2 regions of the Arthrobacter sp. SE2 genome follow, and region 1 is predicted to be linked to the other one. Evidence: riboswitches for the same ligand, from Rfam matches in the RefSeq annotation. Region 1 holds a riboswitch; the other holds the start of a gene.
What was found. A riboswitch is a leader RNA that binds a small molecule or an ion and turns the genes downstream of it on or off. The one in region 1 is predicted to bind glycine.
Positions count from the first base shown of each region.

Region 1 (3,408 bases):
CACACCTCAAGGTGGCGCCTTCCCAAGCGCTGGCTGAACCCAGTGCCCTGGTCGGGAACGTCCCAGTACTACGGACGAACATCCTGAATGTCGTTTCGCGAAGGTCCGCGCAAACGACTTGAGGAGATGTCTGGGTCAAGGATGCTTGTCCCTGGTTAAAGCTATTGAACGGACCTGCCACTCGCTGGAGCCCCCACCAGACCGTCTTATACAGAGTTGTAGTCTGGGAGATGCTGATCATGAAGACATTGCAGGTCGTCTTTGGGTGACCGCCAACAGTTCCATACGGATAGATGCTCCCAGATGTCCGTTTATAAACGTTTCCGGTGTCAATGGTGCAACGCTGGCCGCTTGTACCGGCGATCGGCGACACGGTGGCGGGAGCAGCGACTTCCTTCAAGGTTTGGTTCTGCGGTGTCTCTTTGGTGAACGTTCCCAAGCTCTCCCCGAGTGTGGCTACCTCGGCCCAGGTCAGGTCGCCAGGTTTCGGTGCCGCGACCTTTGGGTCATATGCCGGAGCATCGGCCGGGGCATCTGGCGCCTTCGGCGACTGTTCAAGGGCAGTTGACGGCCCTGCCGCGAACAACGAGGCCAGCAACAGGGCTGACGTGGCAAGTACGGATATTTTGTTCATGGCTCCCTTTGCTATTTGCTATGCGTAAAACGGTCCGATAAGACAACCGGGCGTTATAAAAAGGTCAAGGCGCTCAAGTTTTCAGGTACCCTGTCAGCATGGCTGCGGTGTGGATCGTCCAACACGATGAAGAGGAACCATTTAATGCCGTGCTTGGCGTCTTCGCATCTCAAGACGAGGCGGAAGAGTTCGCCGAGGAAATCAAGCATGAGTACGCCAGAGGTGTCATTTACTCCCGCTATGAGATCGGATACCGCTACAACAGGGGACCTGGACACGCGAGTTTCGGCCCCGGCGACCAGTGACTGGCGGCAACTGCACCGGTCATTCTTAAGGTTCTTGACTTTGGATTCACGCTGTCCTCCTGCCAGTGTTATCGGGGGGACGCCCGTTGAAGCAAATGCTCAACGATTAAATTATGCAGAAAAGGCAAATTAAGCAAAACCTTTTATTAAACAGGTCGGAGGACTTTATCGCGGAATTCTAGAATCGGTACTCGGTTATTTCGACCTCTAGATTTTTCCCGATACTCAATCCCCAATCCAAACACTACTCAATTTGTTGTTTTCGAGCACTCAATTTTGCATATCGACTGGCTCAAGCAAGAGCAAAACCCTTGACACTGCGTGATGGAAGTACGCTAACGGTGCCTCGCCGAACCCAGCGCGAAACACTGAACGCCATCCAGCCAAGTCCGGGGAGCCCCGGCTGGAAAAGGCCGCATCTTTGCGCACCGCACAGGCACCGGATATCATGTGAGACGTGTCACCGAAAGGCGGCATGTGCTTATGATCTGCGGCGGGAGAGCCCTGCCGGTACGTTTCAGCAGGCGCCGTAGGAGCAAATCCTCCCCAGGAATCTCTCAGGCCCATGTACCGCCGCGGCAAGGCAACTCTGGAAAGCAGCCCGGGCAACCGGGCTCACCGACGGTGCAAGCGTCCAGCCGCGAGGCGGGACGCGGAAACTCTCAGGTCCAATACAGAGCGGGGAGGAACCGAATCATCGTGGTGCGTCCGCGCCACCTGAATTATGGAGTTCCTCATGACCCTGGCACCTGAAGGCCGTAAGCTGCTGCGCGTTGAACAGCGCAATAAAGCCGTCCCGGTCGAACGCAAGCCCGAGTGGATCAAAGCCAAGGTCCAGATGGGCCCTGAATTCGTGGGCCTGAAGAACCTCGTGAAAAAAGAAGGCCTGCACACCGTGTGCGAGGAAGCCGGCTGCCCGAACATCTTCGAGTGCTGGGAAGACAAGGAAGCGACCTTCCTGATCGGCGGCTCCGAATGCACCCGCCGCTGCGACTTCTGCCAGATCGACACCGGCAAACCCTCCCCCGTGGACATGTTCGAACCCACCAAGGTCGCCCGCTCCGTCCAGGCCATGGCCCTGCGCTACGCCACCGTCACCGGCGTCGCCCGCGATGACCTGGAAGACGAAGGCGTCTGGCTCTACGCCGAAACCGTCCGCAAGATCCACGAACTGAACCCCGGCACCGGCGTCGAACTGCTCATCCCCGATTTCTCCGGCAAACCCGAACACATCAGTGCGATCTGCGACTCCGCCCCCGAGGTCTTCGCGCACAACGTCGAAACCGTGCCCCGGATCTTCAAACGCATCCGCCCCGCGTTCCGCTACGACCGCTCCCTGGACGTCATCACCCAGGGCCGGGCCGCCGGCATGGTGACCAAATCCAACCTGATCCTGGGCATGGGCGAAACCCGGGAAGAGATCTCCGAAGCCCTGGCCGACCTGCACGCCGCGGGCTGTGACCTGATCACCATCACCCAGTACCTGCGCCCCTCCGAACGGCACCTGCCCGTGGACCGCTGGGTCAAACCCCAGGAATTCGTCGACCTCGCCACCGAAGCCGAGGAAATCGGCTTCCTCGGCGTCATGTCCGGCCCCCTGGTCCGCTCCTCCTACCGCGCCGGACGCCTCTGGGCCACCGCGATGCGCAAAAAAGGCCGCGAAATCCCCGCCCACCTGGCCCACATCGCCGAAGGCATCCAGGACTCCGGCACCACCCGCCAGGAAGCACGCACCCTCCTCGCACACCACGCGACGGCCTGATCCGCAAGGAGCCAGCATGTTCCCCACCCGGATTGAAATCATTCCCTCGGACGGAATCGTTGAGAAAGTCCAGGCCGCTGTGCCGCTTTCCACTACGCTCACCGTTACCTGCCTGCCCCATCACGGCATCGCGCGGACCATAGAGGCTTCCGTCGAGCTCAGTCTTCTCGGCTACAACGTGATTCCGCACCTCTCGGCACGCGGGCTGGAGCACCGGGCGCAGCTTTCCGGCATCCTCCGGGATTGCGAGGCCGCCGGGATCACGGAGGTCTTCGCCATCGGCGGAGACGGAGCGCAAGGTGCCGGCCCCTATCGATCAAGCCTTCCCCTCTTGGCGGACATCGCCGAGTACTCCGCCGGTAGCATCACCGCGGGCATCGCCGGTTACCCCGAGGGGCATCCTTCCGTGAGCGGGCTGGACTTGCTGGATGCCCTGTTGGCGAAACAACGCCTGGCCACGCACGTTGTCACGCAAATGTGCTTCTCCGCCCCGAAGGTCCTCGATTACGCAGCACTCCTGCGCCGCGAAGGGCTCGAACTGCCGCTGTGGGCCGGTGTTGCCGGAGCCGTTCCGCGGACAAAACTGCTGGCGTTGGCGACCCAGATCGGCGTCGGGACGTCCCTGAAGTTCCTCAGCAATAAAGGAACCCTTGCCCGCAAGCTCCTAGGCGTGGACAAGTACTCACCAGAAGGCCTGGTTTCCGAAC
Region 1 covers NZ_JBZAYA010000015.1:2,408-5,815, forward strand. Annotated here, with positions in the region: gene AC4CS3_RS18145 (DUF7336 domain-containing protein) at 733-939, shown strand; glycine riboswitch at 1,424-1,522, shown strand; glycine riboswitch at 1,524-1,626, shown strand; gene lipA (lipoyl synthase) at 1,676-2,701, shown strand; gene AC4CS3_RS18155 (methylenetetrahydrofolate reductase) at 2,718-3,408, shown strand, end outside.

Region 2 (3,408 bases), on a different contig from region 1:
GCGAGCGTGCGGGCGTGGTTGTGGGCGGTCTCGGCGATCGCCTTCAGGCCATCGGGTCCGTGGTAGACGGCATACATCGAGGAAACGATCGCCAACAGTGCCTGCGCGGTGCAGATGTTGGACGTCGCCTTCTCGCGGCGGATGTGCTGCTCGCGGGTCTGGAGGGCGAGGCGGTAGGCGGGCACGCCGGCATTGTCCTTGGAAACGCCGACGATGCGGCCCGGGAGTGTACGCTCCATGCCTTCGCGCACAGCCATGTACGCGGCGTGCGGGCCGCCGAAGAACAGCGGAACGCCGAAGCGCTGGGTGGAGCCGACAGCGATGTCGGCACCCTGCTCGCCCGGAGGCGTGATCAGGGTGAGGGCGAGGAGGTCCGCGGCGACGGTGACGAGGGCACCGCGTTCCTTGGCGGCGGCAATCACGGCGGAGTGGTCGAACACCCGGCCCGAAACGCCCGGCTGCTGCAGCACGATGCCGTTGATCTCGCCGTCGGGCAGGCCCTGGGACAGGTCCGCGATCTCCACCTCGAAGCCCAGCGCCTCGGCGCGGCCCTTCACGATGGCGATGGTCTGCGGGAGGCAGTCGGCGTCGAGGACGGTCTTGCCGTCGTGGGCCGTCTTGTTCTTGTTGGCCCGGCGCATCATGAGGACTGCTTCGGCGACGGCGGTGGCTTCGTCCAGGAGGGAGGCGTTGGCGATGGGCAGCCCCACGAGGTCCTGGACCATGGTCTGGAAATTCAGCAGGGCTTCGAGGCGGCCTTGGGAGATTTCCGGCTGGTAGGGCGTGTAGGCCGTGTACCAGGCCGGGGATTCGAGGATGTTGCGGCGGATCACCGGCGGAGTGACGGTGTCGTAATAGCCCTGGCCGATCATCTGCACAGCCGTCTTGTTCTTGGCCGCCAGCTTGCGAAGTTCAGCCAGGACTTCGACCTCGCTGAGGGCGTCGGTGCCGTGCTTGGACAGCCTGAGTGCGACGTCCTGGCGGATGGAATCGGGGACAGCGACATCCACCAGGCCGTCAACGGAGTCGTAGCCGACAGCTTTGAGCATGATGTCAACATCGGTTTGCCGTCGCGCGCCGATGTGTCGGTCTGCAAAAGCGGTGGGGGTTGATTGAACAGTCAAAAGGAACTCCAAGGTAGGGCCGACCACAATGGCACGGCTTCGGTTTGGGTTCCTCCCCGCTCTGTATCGGACCTGAGAGATTCCGCAGAACGCATTGTCACGTTGTGTTCCGCTTGCACCGTCGGTGAGCCGGACCGAAGCCTGGCTGCTTTCCAGAGTTGCCTCGCCGCGGCGGTACGGGGGCCTGAGAGATTCCTGGGGAGGATTTGCTCCTACGGCGCCTGCCCGGTTGATGACTGGGAGGACTCTCCCGCCACGGTTCGAAAGGCATATTCAGATTTGGGGTGATTCGGCTCACACCATACACACAACGTCAGAGTCGGGGCAACATCTGGTTCGAAAACGGCGCTCAGCGGGCACCGAGGTGACGAAGCAAAGGCCGAATTGACATTTCTTAGTGAGCTATCCCACACTGAATCGGTGGCCGCCCGGAAGAGGCCAATCCTCCACATCCGCGATTCTCTTCACCCAACTGAATACTGCTTATGATCTGCGGCGGGAGAGTCCTGCCGGTACATTCAGCGGGCGCCGTAGGAGCAAATCCTCCCCAGGAAACTCTCAGGCCCATGTACCGCCGCGGCAAGGCAACTCTGGAAAGCAGCCTGGGAACCCCGGGCTCACCGACGGTGCAAAGCGGAACCATGCGAAAGCACGGGGCCGCGGAATCTCTCAGGTCCAAGACAGAGCGGGGAGGAACCCCGAATCATCGTGGCACGCTAATGCCACTTGAACGATGGAGTTCCTCATGACGATTCATCATCCGCCCGCCAAAGCCGTCGAAACACCACATCTTGACCGCCAGCTCAGCAACCGGCACATCCAGCTGATTGCTATCGGCGGGGCGATCGGCACTGGCCTGTTCATGGGTTCGGGCAAGACCATTTCCGCGGCCGGCCCGTCGGTCATCTTCGTGTACATGATCATCGGCTTCATGCTGTTCTTCGTCATGCGGGCGATGGGCGAGCTGTTGTTGTCCAACTTGCACTACAAGTCCTTCAGCGATTTTGCCGCGGACCTGCTGGGACCTTGGGCAGGTTTCTTCACCGGCTGGACCTACTGGTTCTGCTGGGTGATCACCGGCATAGCGGACGTCATCGCCATCGCCGGCTATTCGAAGGAACTCTGGCCGAGCCTCCCGCTGTGGATTCCGGGCCTGGCCACCATCGCGATCCTGCTGCTACTGAACCTGACCACGGTGAAGGCCTTCGGCGAGACAGAATTCTGGTTCGCTCTCATCAAGATCATCGCGATTGCGGCACTGATCGTTGTGGGCCTGTTCATGATTTTCAGCGGTTTCCAGTCCGACGCCGGACCGGCAAGCTTCAGCAACCTGTGGAGCCACGGCGGCTTCTTCCCACACGAATTCATGGGCTTCGTGGCTGGCTTCCAGATTGCCGTCTTCGCTTTCGTGGGCATTGAGCTCGTGGGCACCACCGCGGCAGAGGCCAAGGACCCGGAGAAGAACCTGCCCAGAGCGATCAACTCCATCCCAGTGCGCGTGCTCCTCTTCTACGTGGGCGCCCTCATCATCCTGATGTCCGTCACGCCCTGGACCCAGTTCGCCGCCGGCCACAGCCCTTTCATCGCCATGTTCTCCCTGGCTGGACTGGGTGCCGCTGCCACCGTGGTGAACCTGGTGGTGCTCAGCTCGGCCATGTCCTCGGCCAACTCCGGCATCTACTCCACCTCGCGCATGGTGTACGGCCTGGCCCAGGAGGGCGACGCCCCGGCCCTGTTCAGTGGCCTATCCGGGCGCAAGGTTCCCCGCAACGCCCTGTTCCTCTCCTGCGTGCTGCTGCTCTCCGGCGTCGTCCTGATGTACGCGGGACAGGACGTCGGCAAGGCCTTTGACATGGTCACCACCGTGTCCGCCGTCTGCTTCGTCTTCGTCTGGTCCATCATCCTGGCCAGCTACATCGCATTCCGTCGTCGTCGCCCGCAGCTGCACATCGCGTCCACGTTCAAGATGCCCGGCGGCATCCCGATGGTCTGGGTGGTCTTCGCGTTCTTCGGCTTTGTCCTGTGGACCTTGACCACACAGCCCGACACACTGGTGGCTCTCTTGGCCACTCCGGTCTGGTTCATCATGCTCGGCGTCGCGTGGTTCTTCCTGCGCCGCCGTCCAGCCCATCTGGCCCGTTACGCGAGGTTCCAGGAGGAACTCGAGTCCGAACAGGATGCCGCGAACCAGGCCGCGGTTCTTCCCTGACCCAGGCCGCACCGCCGCGGCAGGAGAGCCAGCAGGAAGCCAGGCAGGAGCCTACTGATGCATGGCCTCATGTAT
Region 2 covers NZ_JBZAYA010000006.1:3,154-6,561, forward strand. Annotated here, with positions in the region: gene gcvP (aminomethyl-transferring glycine dehydrogenase) at 1-1,124, opposite strand, end outside; glycine riboswitch at 1,287-1,387, opposite strand; glycine riboswitch at 1,611-1,708, shown strand; glycine riboswitch at 1,710-1,818, shown strand; gene AC4CS3_RS09895 (amino acid permease) at 1,870-3,333, shown strand; gene AC4CS3_RS09900 (PucR family transcriptional regulator) at 3,385-3,408, opposite strand, start outside.
Region 2: it holds a riboswitch for glycine, as region 1 does, so the genes downstream of both, AC4CS3_RS09895 (amino acid permease) here and lipA (lipoyl synthase) in region 1, are expected to answer to the same signal.